DNA from 4 places in the Bradyrhizobium sp. ORS 86 genome. Region 1 is predicted to be linked to each of the others. Evidence: predicted binding sites of a transcription regulator. Region 1 holds the regulator's gene; each other region holds the start of a gene.
What was found. Region 1 encodes LexA, which represses DNA repair genes until DNA is damaged. Its sites were predicted from a motif close to TGTTCNNNNTGTGTTCNG; they were not measured.
Positions count from the first base shown of each region.

Region 2: P6U25_RS03175 (DNA recombination protein RmuC) is a predicted target of LexA. The motif match lies at 2,239-2,256, and genes of this name have one in related genera.
Region 3: P6U25_RS30320 (ribonuclease T2 family protein) is a predicted target of LexA. The motif match lies at 2,268-2,285, and genes of this name have one in related genera.
Region 4: ruvC (crossover junction endodeoxyribonuclease RuvC) is a predicted target of LexA. The motif match lies at 1,577-1,594, and genes of this name have one in related genera.

Region 1 is NZ_CP120699.1:3,761,838-3,766,045, forward strand. Features, by position in the region: gene P6U25_RS17320 (ComEC/Rec2 family competence protein) at 1-1,023, shown strand, start outside; gene P6U25_RS17325 (hypothetical protein) at 1,020-1,250, opposite strand; gene P6U25_RS17330 (hypothetical protein) at 1,398-1,826, opposite strand; gene lexA (transcriptional repressor LexA) at 2,128-2,832, opposite strand; gene glp (gephyrin-like molybdotransferase Glp) at 3,055-4,208, opposite strand, start outside.
Region 2 is NZ_CP120699.1:699,737-703,944, reverse strand. Features, by position in the region: gene truA (tRNA pseudouridine(38-40) synthase TruA) at 1-177, opposite strand, end outside; gene fmt (methionyl-tRNA formyltransferase) at 288-1,223, opposite strand; gene def (peptide deformylase) at 1,590-2,117, opposite strand; gene P6U25_RS03175 (DNA recombination protein RmuC) at 2,288-3,496, shown strand; gene P6U25_RS03170 (GIY-YIG nuclease family protein) at 3,575-3,874, shown strand; gene P6U25_RS03165 (AmpG family muropeptide MFS transporter) at 3,996-4,208, shown strand, end outside.
Region 3 is NZ_CP120699.1:6,582,955-6,587,162, forward strand. Features, by position in the region: gene P6U25_RS30300 (ATP-binding protein) at 1-530, shown strand, start outside; gene P6U25_RS30305 (DUF3617 domain-containing protein) at 699-1,229, opposite strand; gene P6U25_RS30310 (hypothetical protein) at 1,274-1,573, opposite strand; gene P6U25_RS30315 (hypothetical protein) at 1,739-2,203, shown strand; gene P6U25_RS30320 (ribonuclease T2 family protein) at 2,326-3,015, shown strand; gene P6U25_RS30325 (23S rRNA (adenine(2030)-N(6))-methyltransferase RlmJ) at 3,127-3,987, shown strand.
Region 4 is NZ_CP120699.1:6,829,164-6,833,371, forward strand. Features, by position in the region: gene ruvB (Holliday junction branch migration DNA helicase RuvB) at 1-23, opposite strand, end outside; gene ruvA (Holliday junction branch migration protein RuvA) at 220-837, opposite strand; gene ruvC (crossover junction endodeoxyribonuclease RuvC) at 1,019-1,546, opposite strand; gene P6U25_RS31515 (YebC/PmpR family DNA-binding transcriptional regulator) at 1,743-2,489, opposite strand; gene P6U25_RS31520 (methyl-accepting chemotaxis protein) at 2,688-4,208, shown strand, end outside.

The DNA of each region.
Region 1 (4,208 bases):
ATCGGGATGCCGAGCCTGCTCGCCTCGCCCGATCATTCGGTGACGGCGCGGGTGGCGCTGTGGGGCGGGCGCGAGATCGCCATGCTGGTGCTGGCTTCGCTGGTCGCCGGGCTCGCGACCACGCCCTACGCCGCGTTTCATTTCCACCGCGTCACGCCCTACGGACTGCTCGCCAACCTCGCGGCGATGCCGGTGGTGTCGGCGGTGGTGATGCCGGCAGGTCTGCTCGGGCTCGCAGCCATGCCGTTCGGGTTCGACGGCGTGTTCTGGGCGATCATGGGCGTCGGCATCGATTGGATGATCTTGGTGACGCAATGGGTCGCCGCCCTGCCGGGCGCGGTCGGGCGGATGGCCGCGTTCGGCACCGGGCCGCTAATCGTGGCGAGCGCCGGCCTCGTCTTGCTCGGCCTCTTGCGCACGCCGCTGCGCTGGTCGGGCGCGGCCCTGCTTGCGGTGGCGCTGATCTGGGCGCTGCGGGTGCCGCAGCCGGACGTCCTGGTCTCCGCCGATGGCCGCAATGTCGCGGTTCGCGGCGGCGACGGGCGGCTGCATCTGATGCGGAGCGGCAAGGATGCCTTTTTGGTGAAGGAATGGCTGGCGGCGGATGCCGATGCGCGGACAGCCGCCGATCCCTCGCTCGAAGACGGGGTCTCCTGTGACGAGAGCGGCTGTGTGGCCCAGGGGACTGGAGGCATGCTGGTTTCGTTGGCGACGCGGCCTGAGGCGCTGGTCGACGATTGCGAGCGGGCGGCGCTGATCGTGACGGTACGTCCGGTGCCGCAGGGCTGCGCGGCCTCCGTGATCGATGCCGAGCGGCTGCGGCGCCACGGCGCCCTGATGCTGCGCCGCATCGGCGGCGGCTTTGCCGTCGATGTGGTCAGGCCCGGCGGGATCGACCGGCCGTGGTCGCCGGCGGTTCCCGGCGATACCGAGAGCGAGGCCACGCTGCGCATACCCGGCCGTGCGCCGCGTCCGGCGGTGGACGCGACCCCGGCAGAGGCTGACCTGCAAGGCGACGATTAGGGCTGATCGGGCAGAGGAGCGGTGTTCGGCAGGTCAAAGGCGCCAAGATGGTACTCGTCCGAGTCAGGGTTGGCGTCAGCCTTCCTGACCAGGGTGAACGTCGCTTCGGGAAATTGCTGCCAGATCTTCAGGTCGTCGGCCGTCACCGTCAGCCAGCCGAACCGGAACATGTACCGGCCCGGCTCCGTGACGCGTCCAGCCCTTTGCCATGTGACCTTGTCGACCACCGAGCACGTCCTTGTCCGTGACCGATGATGCGCCAAGGCGCCGTCTAACGCAAACTCCCGATGCGCCCCGGAACCCTAAGTCCGGGGCCGCTCGAAATCGCTTAAGTCACCCGCCGCCGGACAATTCATCCAGCGGCCATGATGCGCTCAACCCAAAAACAGCGACGCGAACGCAGAGGGCCGCCGCTCGACCGCCTTCGGCTTCTCGACGACGGGCGGGTGGAGAGCAGGTAGCTGCAGCACGGTGACGCGTTGTCCTTCGACGAGCTGGGTCACCAGCACGTGGCTGCCGTCGGGGAATTCGACCGCATCATGATGGCGATCGGGCACGTCGGGCTCGACTTCGTTGAACACGCCGACACGGAAGCCGATCGTCTTGGTCCAGATCCAGCGGCTGTCGTAGCGGACGTTCTCGACGAACGCGAGCTCGGTGCCGGGCAGCATGCAGACCGCGACAGTCGGATCGCTCTCCGAAGCAAAGCCGCGGGTTGACGTGCCGCGGAATGTCGTGGTGATCAGCGTCTCTCCGACAATGGCGGGGCGCGATGCCACGGCGTGCAGACTATAGTCACACATCGGATGGCTCCTCATTTCGAGATAGCGACCCATGCCTCTCCTGAGGCGTGGGCCTCTACCAGAGTGGACAACAGCAAACGAGGTTCTTCCCGTTTCTGGGCGATTGTACGACTGGCAGCGCGAGCCTCCGATCACAAACACGCTACACCGTCCGGATGGTATCAGGACGCGCCGGAGGGCACTCACGCCGCGCAGTCCATGAAGCAACGGCGTTGCGCGCTGCTCGTTCCCTCGCAACGGATGTGCGACTGCACATAGACACGACGCGCTGCACGCGGTCGCCCCTGGACCTGGGGTGCGGTCAGTATTTGCGATAGAGCCCGATCAGCTTGCCCTGGATTCGCACGCGGTTTGGCGGCAGGATGCGCACTTCATAGGCGGTGTTGGCCGGCTCCAGCGCGATCGATGCGCCGCGGCGACGGAAGCGCTTTAGCGTCGCTTCCTCGTCGTCGATCAGCGCCACCACAATATCGCCGGTATTGGCGGTGTCGTTGCGCTGGATCAGCGCCATATCGCCGTCGAGGATGCCGGCGTCGACCATGGAATCGCCACGCACCTCCAGCGCATAATGTTCGCCGGCGCCGAGCATGTCCGGCGGCACGCTGATGGTGTGGCTGCGCGTCTGCAGCGCCTCGATCGGCGTGCCGGCCGCGATCCGGCCCATGACGGGGACGGCGACCGGACGGTTGCCATCATCCTCGGCGACCGGCGGCGTGCTACTGCGCTTGCCGAGCGTGCCCTCGATGACGCTCGGGGTGAAGCCGCGGCGGCCGTTGCCGCCGCCGGCCGACAGCTCCGGAAGCTTGATCACCTCGATGGCGCGGGCGCGGTTCGGCAGGCGGCGGATGAAGCCGCGCTCTTCCAGCGCTGTAATGAGGCGGTGGATACCGGACTTCGAGCGCAGGTCGAGCGCATCCTTCATCTCGTCGAAGGAGGGCGGGACGCCGGCCTCTTTCAGACGTTCATTGATGAAACGCAGAAGTTCGTACTGTTTGCGCGTGAGCATCTCGAGTATTCCCCCGGTTGATAGCGTCGTTCGATTCCGAGACCTTCAGGGAGCCTGATCGGGAGCGCGAAACTTGCGGCACTCCTCAGCGCGCTCCCATTCGTGGACACCAGTACTCGAAACAAATCATGAACGGACACTATATGTTCGATATGTGTTCCGCAACCACTTAATTTCCGGTGAATGCGGCCGACTGCGCACGATCGGCGCGGCCGCAACGCCTCATTCAGGGAGTGTCAGAATCTCACACGCCTCGCCTTTGACAGCCGCGGGCGCGAACGGCGGACGGATCACAAGTGCCCGTGCCGCAGCGAGATTTCCCAGCAGCGAGCTGTCCTGCTGGCTGACGGGTGTTGCGATCAGCGTGCCGTCGTCGCGCTCTTCGAGGCGCGCACGGAGATAGTCCTCGCGCTGATCGTTGGCGGCGAGGTCACGGCCGAGCAGGGCGCTCTTGCGGACATGATGAATCACTTTTCGGCCGCTCAGGGCCCGAATCAACGGCACCAGGAACAGGAAGGCGCAGACATACGACGACACCGGGTTTCCGGGCAGGCCGATCACCCGCATCGTTCCCAACCGGCCGTGCATCATCGGCTTACCCGGCCGCATCGCGATCCGCCAGAACGCCATCTGGACTCCCTCGGCGTCCAGTGACTGCTTGACGAGATCGTGGTCGCCGACCGAGGCGCCGCCTGTGGTGATCAAGATGTCGGCGTCCGCCTCCCGTGCCCGGCGGATGCCGGCGGTGGTGGCAGCGACGGTGTCGGCGGCGATCCCGAGATCGACGGTCTCCGCGCCCTCGGCGCGGGCAAGCGCCCGCAGCGCGTAGCCGTTGGAATAGACGATCTGGCCGGGGCCGGGGCGGCAGCCCGGCATCACCAGCTCGTCGCCGGTTGCCAGCACCGCGACCTTCGGGCGGCGGCGCACGGCGAGTTCCGGATAGTTCATGGCCGCGGCGAGCGACAGCGCGCGGTCGGAGAGGCGACTGCCGGCCGCAAGCAGTACATCGCCCTCGCGGAAGTCGACGCCCGCGAGGCGGATGTGCCGTCCCTTCGCGGCGGCCTCGGTGATCGTGATGTGACCGCCGTCGGTCCTGGTATCTTCCTGGATGATGACGGCGTCGGCGCCGTCGGGGATCACGCCGCCGGTGAAGATTCGTACCGCTTCACCCACGCCAACCGTGCGCTCGAACGGACGCCCGGCTGCGACTTCGCCGATCACCTTCAGCCTCGCCGACAGGTCGGACGCATCGGCCGCGCGCACCGCATAGCCGTCCATTGCCGACATCGGCTGCGGCGGCTGCGTGCGACGCGCCGCGACATCGCGTGCCAGCGTGCGGTGATAGGCGGCATCGAGCGCGACCGTCTCTTCCGGCA
Region 2 (4,208 bases), 3.1 Mb from region 1:
GCCGCGCGCATGCACGCCGGCATCGGTGCGGCCGGCACCGTGGACGCGGACGTCCTCGCCGCAGATCGCCTTGACCGCCGTCTCCAGCGCACCCTGCACCGTCGGCGCGGTCTCCTGGATCTGCCAGCCGGAAAACGGCGTGCCGTCATATTCGATGGTGAGCTTGTAGCGGGGCATTGTTCAATCTGGTTGGCCGTCATTGCCGGGCTTGACCCGGCAATCCATCGCCTTCGGCGATAAGCTTCTTTTCGAGATGGATGCGCGGGTCAAGCCCGCGCATGGCAATCTCAAATGACCTTCGCACCGGATTTCAGCGGGGTGCCGCGCAGGAAGTCCGCCGCTTTCATCCGGGCCTTGCCTTCACGCTGCAGCTCGAGCAGCCGGATCGCGCCATCGCCGCAGGCGATCGCGAGATTGTCGTCGAGCACGTCGCCGGGGACGCCCGAGCCGCTGGCCAGTTCGCAGCGCAGAATCTTCAGGCGCACCGGCGTGCCGCCATCATCCAGTTCCGTCCACGCACCCGGGAACGGCGAGAGTCCATGAATGTGCCGCAGCACCGCGTGCGCCGGCTTGCTCCAGTCGATCTTGGCCTCGGCCTTCTCGATCTTGGCGGCATAGGTGACGCCGTCCTCGCTCTGCTTCGTGAGCTGCAGACCGCCGCGCTCCAGCCCGCCCATCGCACGCACCATCAGATCGGCGCCGAGCGGCGCCAGCGCATCGTGGAGGTCGGATGCCGTCATGCCGTCCGAGATGGCGAGCCGCTCGGCCATCGCGACGTCGCCGGTGTCGAGCCCGACATCCATCTTCATCACCATCACGCCGCTCTCGGCATCGCCGGCCATGATGGCGCGATTGATCGGAGCGGCGCCGCGCCAGCGCGGCAGCAGCGAGGCATGCAGGTTGAAGCAGCCGAGTTTCGGCGCATCGAGAATGGCCTGCGGCAGGATCATGCCATAGGCCACCACGACCGCCGCATCCGCATCATGCGCGCGGAATTCCGCGAGCGCCTCCGGCGTCTTCAGCGTCTTTGGCGTCAACACGGGAATGCCGAGCCGCCGCGCCTCGCGCTCGACCGGCGTCGGCTGCAATTGCAGGCCGCGACGTCCGCCCGGCTTCGGCGCGCGGGTGTAGACCGCCGCGACCTCATGGCCGTGCGCCACCAGCTCCAGCAGCGTCGGCACCGCGAAATCGGGCGTGCCCATGAAGATCAGGCGGAGAGGCATCACCAGCACTCGCTGCGTTCCCTCGCCCCTTGCGGGGTAGGGCAATCGCATTTGGGAAAAAAACGCCCTGTGGCCCATCCTTCGAGACGCCCGCCTTTGGCGGGCTCCTCAGGATGAAGTCTCGTTTTGCGGCACAATAGTAGACCCTCATGGTGAGGAGCGCCGCTTGCGGCGCGTCTCGAACCACGAGGCCGAGTAGGTGCGCAGCCATCCAAGGCGGCATATGCGATAGCCCTGCCTTGCGGGGGAGGGTTAGGGAGGGGGGTAGCCGCAACGGCGGTGCTTGCGGCTACCCCCCTCTCCAGCTCTCCCCCACAAGGGGGGAGAGGGCATATCGCGCAAGCGGAAACGCCCTTCACGCCAGATCTACTCCGCCACGCGCTTGGCGGCCTTGGTGAACTTCTTCAGGACGCGGTCGCGCTTGAGCTTTGACAGATAATCGACGAACAGCACGCCGTTGAGATGGTCGATCTCGTGCTGGATACAGGTGGCGTAGAGGCCTTCCGCGTCCTCCTCGTGCAGCTTGCCGTCGAGATCCAGGAAGCGGACGCGGACGCGCGCGGGACGCTCGACCTCCTCGTAATATTCGGGGATCGACAGGCAGCCCTCCTCGTAGACCGAGAGCTCCTCCGAGCGCGCGATGATCTCCGGATTGATGAAGACGCGCGGCTTCGGCGTCGTCTCGCCGTTCTCGTCGCGCTTGGCGAGGTCCATGGTGATCAGCCGCAGCGGCTGCGCGACCTGGATCGCCGCAAGCCCGATGCCGGGCGCGTCATACATGGTCTCGAACATGTCGTCGGCCAGCTTGCGAATCTCCGGCGTCACCTTCTCGACAGGTTTCGACACCAGCCGCAACTGCTTGTCCGGCAGGATGATGATTTCTCTGATAGCCATGCGCGCGATTTAAGCCGCTGCCCTGCGGGGGTCAATGCGCTCCGGAACCGGTTAAGACGGCCTTAACTACGTTTCTTCAGCTCGGGTTAACCAAGAAAATCAGCGAAGGATTAACCATAAGCGTTCCCTCTTCGTTCGCGCTCGCCGGCGAATCGGCTACAACGGCCGATATGAACGAGATCCTCCTGACCGTCGGCGACCTGCCCGTCCGCGTCTCCGACGCGCTGCTCGGTCTTGGCGTGCTGGCGCTGGCCCTGCTGCTGACCATCGCCCTGGTGATCGCGCGGGCGAGCCGGCGCGGCGCGGAACTCGCGATGGCCCAGACCATCCGCGCCGACGAGTTGGAGGAGCGGCTCGCCGACATGCTGCGCGCCCAGAGCGAGGCTTCGGGCCGGGTCGACGCCATGGCCCAGGCGCTCGCCGGCAGGCAGGCCGAGATGGCGCGGGCGGTCAACGAGCGGCTGGATTCGGTCACCCACCGGGTCGGCCAGTCGATGGAACAATCGACGCGCAACACGATGGATTCACTGCGCGTGCTGCACGAGCGGCTCGGCATCATCGACCATGCCCACAAGAACCTCAACGAGCTCACCACCCAGGTGACGACACTGCGCGACGTGCTCGCCAACAAGCAGTCGCGCGGCGCGTTCGGCCAGGCGCGGATGGAAGCGATCGTCCAGGACGGCCTGCCGAAGGGCTCCTACGAGTTCCAGCACACGCTGACATCAGGCAAGCGGCCGGATTGCGTGGTGTACCTGCCCGACCAGCGGCCGCTCTGCATCGACGCGAAGTTTCCGCTTGAAGCGATGACCGCGCTGCACGACGCGCGCAGCGACGAGGAACGCAAATTCGCCAGCCAGCGGCTGCGCAGCGACGTGCTCAAGCATGTCAGCGATATCGCGGAAAAATACCTGATCCCCGGCGAGACCCAGGACACCGCGCTGATGTTCGTGCCGTCGGAGTCGGTCTATGCCGAGATCCATGACGGCTTCGACGACGTGATCCAGAAGGCCTATCGCGCCCGTGTCGTGCTGGTGTCGCCCTCGCTGTTGATGCTGGCGATCCAGGTGATGCAGCAGATCCTGAAGGACGCGCGGATCCGCGACGCCGCCGACCAGATCCGCAACGAGGTGATGCATCTCGGCGACGATCTGGCCCGCCTGCGCGAGCGTGTGGTGAAGCTGCAAAACCACTTCGGCCAAGTGAACGAGGACGTCAGGCAGATCCTGATCTCCGCCGACAAGATCGAGAAGCGCGCCGGCCGCATCGAGGAACTGGACTTCAGCAAGTCCGAGGCCCCGATCGAAGTCCCCCGCTTCGTCAAAGGCGCGCCGCCCGAGCTGTTCCCCGCCCCGCGTAAGCTGCAGGCGGGGGAGTAGTATGAGGCGCTGATTCCGCCACATAATCGCTGTCATCGCCCGGCTTGACCGGGCGATCCAGTATCCCAGAGGCTGCAGTTGGGATCACGCACCTACTACGTCTACATCCTTGCGAGCCGCATCGGCGGCACGCTCTACATCGGTGTGACAAATGACCTCATACGCCGCGTGGACGAGCACAAACTGAAGCTCGTCGAGGGTTTCACTGAGAAATATGATGTGGTGAAGCTTGTTTACTTCGAGCAGTTCGATGATCCAGAGAACGCGATTCGGCGCGAGAAACGATTGAAGAAGTGGAATCGAGCCTGGAAAATTCGCTTGATTGAAGAACACAATCCGAACTGGGAAGACTTGTATCCAGGCATTGCCGGTGTCTAACTGTGGTCATGCCCCGCGAAGGCGGGGCATCCAGTACGCCGGGACGTGGGTGGCTGGACGGAATCGTCACGGAGTACTGGATCGTCCGCCTTCGCGGACGATGACCTTGTTCACGGAATAGATGACCGCACCCAAAGCGACCGCCACCTCGCCAGAAAAGGCTGCCTCCACCGCCGTCTCCTGGCGCGACAGCCTCGCCGTGTATTTGCAGCCGCGCGTGCTGATCGTGATGCTGCTCGGCTTCTCCTCGGGCCTGCCATTGGCGCTGTCGGGCTCGACCTTGCAGGTGTGGATGAAGGAGGCCGGGGTCGATCTCGGCACCATCGGGCTGCTC
Region 3 (4,208 bases), 2.8 Mb from region 1:
AAGGTCCCGAGATCGAGGCGATGCGCAAGGACGTCGACGAGATGTCGATGATGCTGGAGGACTATCTCGCCTTCGCGCGCGGCGATTCCGGCGAGGTGGCGCAGCCGACCGACATGGCGATGGCGCTGGAGGAGCTGCGCAGCGACGCCGAACGCCATGGTCACGTCGCGACGGTGGCATTCCATGGGCTGCCGGTCGTAACGGTGAAGCCGGCCTCGTTCAAGCGCTGCCTCGGCAACCTTGTCTCCAATGCGGCGCGCCATGCCGACACGATCTCGATCACCGGCCATCGCGATCATCGCTATCTCACCGTGACCGTCGACGACGATGGCCCCGGCATTCCGTCGAACATGCGCGAAGAGGTGTTCAAGCCGTTCCTGCGGCTCGACGATGCCCGCAACCAGGACGAAGGCGGCACCGGACTGGGACTTGCGATCGCGCGCGACATCGCCCGCTCGCATGGCGGCGATATCATGCTCGGCGAAAGCCCGATGGGTGGCTTGCGGGCGGCGGTTCGCGTGCCGGTGTAGCGAATATCTGGGCCGATCCGTCATCCTGAGGTGCGAGCGCTTGCGAGCCTCGAAGGATGCACGGCCACCGTCCGGGCCGTCGTGCTTCGAGACGCGCGCCTTGCGCGCTCCTCAGCATGACGGAGAGGAGATATGATCAGGCGCTCTGCAAGAACTGAATGCAGCGCCCTACTTCTGCTTCGGCAGCAGGCCCTTGAGCTTTTCCATGTCTTTGACGTTCATCTTCATGCCGCCGGGCATGACGATGTCACCGGGCTTCTGGTCGCTCTTGCACGCGCCGAGCCATTTCGCCTCGATCGTCGTCACGCTGTCGCGGGCGCCGGACGGGCCGCCCTCCGCGTGCGAGGTGCTCTTGACCGTATAGGCCGAGTTGAAGTCGCCGACGATCTCGGCATGCGAGGTCACGGTCACCCCGGCGACGCCACAGACGCTATCGCTGACATAGCCGGTGGCGGTCTTCTGGATGTCCTGCTTGGAGCAGACCTGCTTGGCCATCGGCGCGGCCGTCGTGCTCATCTCCTTGTCCGTGGACTCGTCGGTGCAGTGCTGCATGGTCATTTCCGGCATCGATGAGCCGGTCTTGACCATCTTCATCTCCCACAAGCCCGCCTTGCGGGTCGGCAGATCGACCGCGCTGGCAGCCCCGGCCGACACCACCAGGCAAACAGCCGAACCAAGCAAAGCAAGACGTCGCGTCATGGCGATTGCCTCCGGACTAACCGATCGCAGGGTTCGCGCGGCGCTCAGTAGCGCGTGTGCAACGGCCGCTCCGAAGAGCCGTAGGGCACCCAGCGGCAGGCAAACGAGATATAGCCACCCGGGTAGGATTGCACGGAGAGGAATTTCACCACCTTGCCGTACGAAGCGCAGTGCTCGACGGCGAGCTGCCGCGCATCGGCCTGCATCGCCAGTGAATAGGCAATGATACCGCCGGTGTCATTGCCCTTGAACGGCGGTACCGGCTGCAACCAATCGGCCCGCGCCGGCGCGACGGCCAGCATCCCGCAGACGGCAACCAGGCACGCGGCCAATTTCGTTCGCATCGCAGACTCCATTTCGCTTGAAGCCAACATAGAGCGCGCCGGCGGTCGTGAAAAGAATGACCGGTTCGCCGAAAGTGGACTTCTCCGCAGGTGTTGCCGCGCTGCACTTGACCTTGCCGGGGCTTCACGGCACCGTCCGCCGCATCGGAATATCGGTGGATTCCCATGCGCGACCTGTTCATGTCAGCCAAGAAGCTCGGCGTTGGTGCCGCGCTCGTGTTCGGCCTGTTGGCTTCCGGGGGGACGGCGCAGGCCGCCAACCCCTTCGAGCTGAATTTCTGGCTGTCAGGGCCGCGCTATGACGGCAACGTTGCACCTTGCGAGAGGGCCCTGCCCGTCATCAGCGAGCAATTCCACGAGAAGGAAGCCACCTTCTGGAATTCACCGCTTGTGATCACCGGTTACGACCGCATCCACGAGACCGCCTTCCGTCCGTGGCAGTCCGACAATATTCCCCGCCGTTATTGCTCCGGAAACGTGATGCTGAACGACGGCAAGATGCGCAAGGTGCACTTTTCGATCATCGAGGATGGCGGCTTCGCCAGCTTCAGCCAGGGCGTCGAATGGTGCGTCACAGGGCTCGACCGCAACTGGGCCTACAACCCCTCCTGCCGCGCCGCGCGGCCCTGATTTTCCCGCCAGATTGACGACAGAGCGTCCGCGCGCCATCCGCTCGCGGGCTGATGAGCGCTTTTGTTCTTGAAATGTTCCAGCCGACTGATAGGTTCCAGCCGTCAGTGAGGGAGCGCTTAATGTATCGGTTGGTCACAATTTCCCGATTTCTGGTTTCACTTGCGGCGCTGGTGCTGTGCACCACGGTCGCTGTGTCAGCTCAGGACCGGCGGCAGAATGCACCGGGCGAGTTCGATTTCTACGTACTGTCGCTGTCATGGTCGCCCTCCTACTGCGAGGCGGCGAGCGAACGCGGCAACAACGGCCGCGGCACGCAAGCTCAATGCGGGGGGCGGCCGTACTCGTTCGTGGTGCACGGCCTCTGGCCGCAATATGAGCGCGGTTTTCCGGAGTACTGCCAGCGGCCCTCGCCGCGGCTCGCCCGGGGCATCATGAGCTCGATGCTCGACCTGATGCCCGCTCCCGGGCTGATCTACAATGAGTGGGACAAGCACGGCACCTGCTCGGGCCTTGGCGAGCGTGCCTATTTCGAGACCGTCCGCAAGGCGCGCGCCGCCGTGAAGATCCCCGAGGAATTTCTGCAATTGTCGGAGCCGAAGACGATCTCGCCCGACGACCTGGAAGCTGCATTCATCAAGGTCAATCCGGGGCTCAGCAGCTCGGCGATCGCGGTCACGTGCGACAGCAGGAGGCTCAGCGAGGTGCGGATCTGCCTCAGCAAGGATCTGCAGTTCCGTTCCTGTGAAGAGATCGATCGCCGCGCCTGCCGCCGCGACCAGGTGCTGATGCCGCCGATGCGCGGCGGCTAGGACTCCCCGTCCAGCTCTGTGGCGAGCCTCAGCGACGTCCACGCCCGCCTGCGCCGACGAGCGAAGACGGACAGGTCGCCGCGCGTGCCATGACGTGGTAACGGCTATCGCATGAACTACCGTCACGCGTTTCATGCCGGCAACTTCGCCGATGTCATCAAGCACATCGTGCTGGTGCGCATGCTCACCTATTTGCAGGAGAAGCAGGCCGCGTTCCGCGTCATCGACACCCATGCCGGCGCCGGGCTGTACGATCTGACGTCGAGTGAGGCGCAACGTGGCGGCGAATGGCTCACCGGCATCGCGCGGCTGATGCAGGCGCGCTTCTCCGATAAGGCGCAGCCGCTGGTCGCGACGTATCTCGACATCGTCAGGGCGTTCAATCCGAAGGCAGAGCTGAAGGCCTATCCCGGCTCGCCCTTGATCGCACGGGCCCTGCTGCGACCACAGGATCGCCTCACCGCTTGCGAGATCGAACCAACCGCGCGCAAGCAACTGATCGACGCGTTGCGGCGCGACACGCAAGCCCGCGTCGTCGATCTCGACGGCTGGACGGCGCTTCCTGCCTTCGTGCCACCGAACGAGCGGCGCGGCCTCGTGGTGATCGATCCGCCATTCGAGGCGAAGGACGAGTTCGAGCGGCTGGCCAAGGGCTTTTCGGACGCGTTCGCAAAGTGGCCGACCGGCGCGTATCTTTTGTGGTACCCCGTAAAATCCCGGAGGGCCACCGACGACCTCGCGCGCAGCGTGGCCGCGGCAGCCGCAACCAGCAAACCGGCCGGCAAGTGCTTGCGTTTGGAATTCAGCGTGGCGCCGCAGGAGACCGGCGGTGGCCTCGTTTCCAGCGGGCTTTTGATGGTGAATCCACCATGGACGCTGGCGAGCGAGCTGAAGATCATCCTGCCCGAACTCGAGAAGCCGCTAGGTCAGGGCGGTGCAGCCCGCTTCAAACTCGAAATGCCTAAACCTTAATGGCCCACCGAAAAGTGTGATTTGAGCGTAGTCAATCTGCGCGGAACCGTATTATGCTCATCCTGTTACGACTGGCTTTACGTTCCGCTTCCGCGAATGGTTGCGGCGGAGTGACAAGGCCGAAATAAAAATCCAGGCAGACCGGCGGCGTGACGCCGGCCTGTTCAGGTGGCCAAGCTTCCGACAAGCGAATGTCGGTCAACCGCTGCACGGCGTGCGCG
Region 4 (4,208 bases), 3.1 Mb from region 1:
ACGATGCGGGAGGGCGTGTTCATGACGCAAAACCAGCACGAGAGCGTTGTTCTCCCTCTCCCCGCCCTTGCGGGGAGAGGGTTGGGGTGAGGGGCTGCATCCGCGAGCGAGACATGCGTTCAGACCTGTACCCCCTCACCCGGATTGCATCTGCGATGCAATCCGACCTCTCCCCGCAAGCGGGGAGAGGTAAAGAAAGGACCGGCTTCGATACGCAGCTCACTTCGACAATTCCTTCAGGCCCAGCCGGATCAGGTGCGCGGTCTCGGCACTCTCACCGGCGCTGCGCGAGGCGGCGGCGATGGCGGCGGCGGCCTGCGGCTGGCCGTAGCCGAGATTGACCAGCGCGGAGATCGCATCTGTCACCGGGCGCGGCGCCCGGTTGTTGTCGATCGCGCCCGAGAGCTGCACCACGGCCGGATCGACATCGGCAAAGCCCGGCGCCTTGTCCTTCAATTCGCTGACAATGCGCTCGGCGACCTTCGGCCCCACCCCCGGCGTGCGCGCGACAGCCGCCTTGTCGCGCAGGGCAATCGCATTCGCGAGATCGGTCGGCGGCAGCGTGCCGAGCACAGCGAGCGCGACCTTGGCGCCGACGCCCTGCACCGTCTGCAGCAAACGAAACCACTCGCGCTCATGATCCGAGCGGAAGCCGAACAGTTTGATCTGGTCCTCGCGGACATAGGTCTCGATCGACAGCACGGCCGCCCCCCCCGGCGACGGCAGCGCCTGCAACGTGCGGCCGGCGCAGTGCACCTGGTAACCGACGCCGCCGACGTCGAGGATCACATAGTCCTCGCCGTAGGAATCGATCAGCCCCTTGAGCTTGCCGATCATCGTGCCACCTCGGACTTGGCGCTCGCGTCGCGTTCGTTCGCTTTGGCGTTGGCTTTGGTGAGGCAAGCACCGACGGAAGGGTTCCCTCCCCCCTTATCCCTCTCCCCAACCCTCCCCCGCAAGGGGGGAGGGAGCCTGACGAATGTGCCCTCCTCACCTCGCGAAAGCTTGCAAGCGCTCCTCATAGGCTTGCCACCTTCAGCCGCAGCGCGGCGCTCTGGCGGTGATGCGCGTGGGTGATCGCGATCGCCAGCGCATCGGCCGCATCGGCGGATGGCGGCTCGGCCTTCGGCAGCAGGATCTTCAGCATCACCTGGATCTGGTTCTTCTCGGCATGTCCGGCGCCGACCACAGTCTTCTTGACCTGGTTCGGCGCGTATTCGGCAATCGCAATGCCGAACATTGCGGGCGCCAGCATGGCGACGCCGCGGGCTTGGCCGAGCTTCAGCGTGGCGGCACCATCCTTGTTGACAAAGGTCTGTTCCACCGCCGCCTCCGCCGGCTTGTAATCGCCGAGCACGGCGGCCAGCCCCTCATGGATCGCGAGCAGGCGGCTCGCGAGCGGCAGATTGTCCGGCGGCTCGACCGAGCCACAGGCGACGTAGACCAGCCGATTGCCCTCGCTCTCGATCACGCCCCAGCCGGTACGGCGGAGGCCAGGATCGATACCGATGATGCGGACGGGGGAGCGAATCGGCTGCGATGTCATGGGGGAGTGATACCGCCTGCGCACCGGGAACGAAACACAAACGGAGCGTCATCCCCTGCCCCGCTTGTCCTGCCCCGCTCGTCATCCCCGCGAATGCGGGGATCCAGTACGCCGCGGCAGTTCGGATTAAGCGCAGGTCTCTGGGTCGCCCGCCAACGCGGGCGACGACAGTGGCGTGTTAGGCGGGACGAGGCTTTTATTCGCCCATCTTCGCGATCAACGCGTCGGACACTTCGAAGTTAGCGAACACGTTCTGCACGTCGTCGTGCTCGTTGAGCACGTCCATCAGCTTCAACAACTTTTCGCCGGTCTCATCGTCGACCGAGACGGTGTTCTGCGGCTTCCAGGTCAGCGCCGCCTTGCGCGGCTCGCCGAACTTCGCCTCCAGCGCCTTGGCGACCTCGCGGAAGGTGTCCTGCGCGGCATAGACCTCGTGGCCGCTTTCGCTGGAGACCACGTCGTCGGCGCCGGCCTCGATCGCCGCGTCCAGCATGGCGTCGTCGGAGGCGACGCTCTTGTCGTATTCGATGATGCCGGTGCGGTCGAACATGAAGGCGACCGAACCGGTTTCGCCGAGATTGCCGCCGGATTTGGTGAAAAAGGAGCGGATGTCGGAGGCGGCGCGGTTGCGGTTGTCGGTCAGCGCCTCCACGATCACGGCGACGCCGCCGGGACCGTAGCCCTCGTAGCGGATCTCTTCGTAGTTCTCGCCATCGCTGCCGGCCGCCTTCTTGATGGCGCGTTCGATGTTGTCCTTGGGCATGTTCTCGGCGCGCGCCGCGACCACGGCGGCGCGCAGACGCGGATTCATCGCCGGATCCGGCGTACCCAGCTTGGCCGCCACCGTGATTTCGCGCGCCAGCTTGCCGAAAAGCTTCGACCGCTGGGCATCCTGCCGGCCCTTGCGGTGCATGATGTTCTTGAATTGGGAATGGCCGGCCATGCGAGGTCTCTTCGAAGCGTCAGGTCAAAGGGGGATGGAAAACGCGGCCTTATAGGCCCCCACCGGCCAAAATCAAAGATCGGCGGGACATTCCGTTGCAGATACTACCGCATGCCGGAATATCAGGCACCTGTTAACCATGACTTCATGCCCGGATGAGAGGATCGGCCGTCCTAATCCCCACGCCCAAGGGTCCCCATGGCGTTCGGTTTGTTTCGAAGACGAGGGCCGGAGCCGGTTGCGCCCGCCGTGAAATCAGAGGTTCCGGCCGCGAACATCGCGCCCGAAGCCATCACCTCGACCGAAAGCGATTCGGCGAGGGAGATCCTGGAACTATTGGAACTCGAGCTCGGCGGCATGATCCGTCAGCTCGAGCGCGCCGCGGGCTCGGTGGCCGCCGGTGCCGACGCCACTGCCGCGACGCTCGCGACCATCCGGGCGCGCACGGACGCGCTGACCGGCCGCACCAGCGCGGCGCAGAGCACCGCGACGACATTTTCGGAGGCCGCCGACAGGTTCACCCACTCTGCCGAGGGCATCGGCCAGCAGGTGCGCAACGCCAGCAGGTTGGCTGACGACGCTGCAGCCGCCGCGCGCGAGGCCACCGCCAATGTCGATCGCCTGCGCGAATCCTCGGCCGCGATCGGCAACGTCGTCAATCTGATCGCGCAGATCGCGCGCCAGACCACGCTGCTTGCGCTCAACTCGACGATCGAGGCGGCGCGGGCCGGCGCCGCAGGCAAGGGCTTTGCCGTGGTCGCAACCGAGGTCAAGGCGCTCGCGGTGCAGACCCAGAGCGCGACCGAGGAGATCACCAAGAAGATCGAGGCATTGCAGAAGGACGCGACCGGCTCGGCGGACGCGGTGCACCGCATCTCGCAGGCGATCGAGGCGATCCGCCCGGTCTTCGAGCATGTCAACGGCGCGGTGGTCGAGCAGAACCAGATCACCGGCGAGATCGGCCAGAACGCCGCATCCGCATCTCACTTCATCGTCTCGGTCGGCACCAGCGCCGGCGAGATCGACAGCGCAACGCAGGAAGCAGCAAGGCACGGCGACAACGTCGCCAGGGCCGGCAAGGCCGTGACCGCCTTCGCCCAGAAGCTGAAGGCGCGCTGCGCGGTGCTGCTGCGCCAGAACGAGCGCGGCGATCCGCGCAAGAACGAGCGCCTCCCCTGCAGCCTCAAGATCGAGATCACGACCGCGCGCGGCAGCGTCACCGCGCCGGTCTACGAGCTCGCGATGGACGGCATCCTGATCGGTGGGCCAGACGCCGACAAGCTCCCGGCGCATGAGAGCCTGAGCGCGACGTTGCAGGATATCGGCGCCTGCCGCATCAGGATCGGCGAGCGCTCCAAGGCCGGCGCACAGGCGCGGTTCGAGGCGCCGACCGCCGCGCTGCGCGAGACGATCGAAGACCGGATGTGGGCGATCCACGAGGAGAATACCGAGTTCGTCACCCGCGCGATGGAGGCAGGCAGCGCGCTGACCAAGATCTTCGACAACGCGATCGCCAGCGGCGCTGTGGCGATCGACGACCTGTTCGACACCGACTATGTCGAAATACCGGGCACCAATCCGGTACAGTACCGCACCAGGATGCTCGATTGGGCGGAGCGCGCGCTGCCGCTGTTCCAGGAGGCATTCCTTGCCAGGGACTCGCGGATGGCGTTCTGCGTCGCGATCGACCAGAACGGCTACCTGCCCGTCCACAACAAG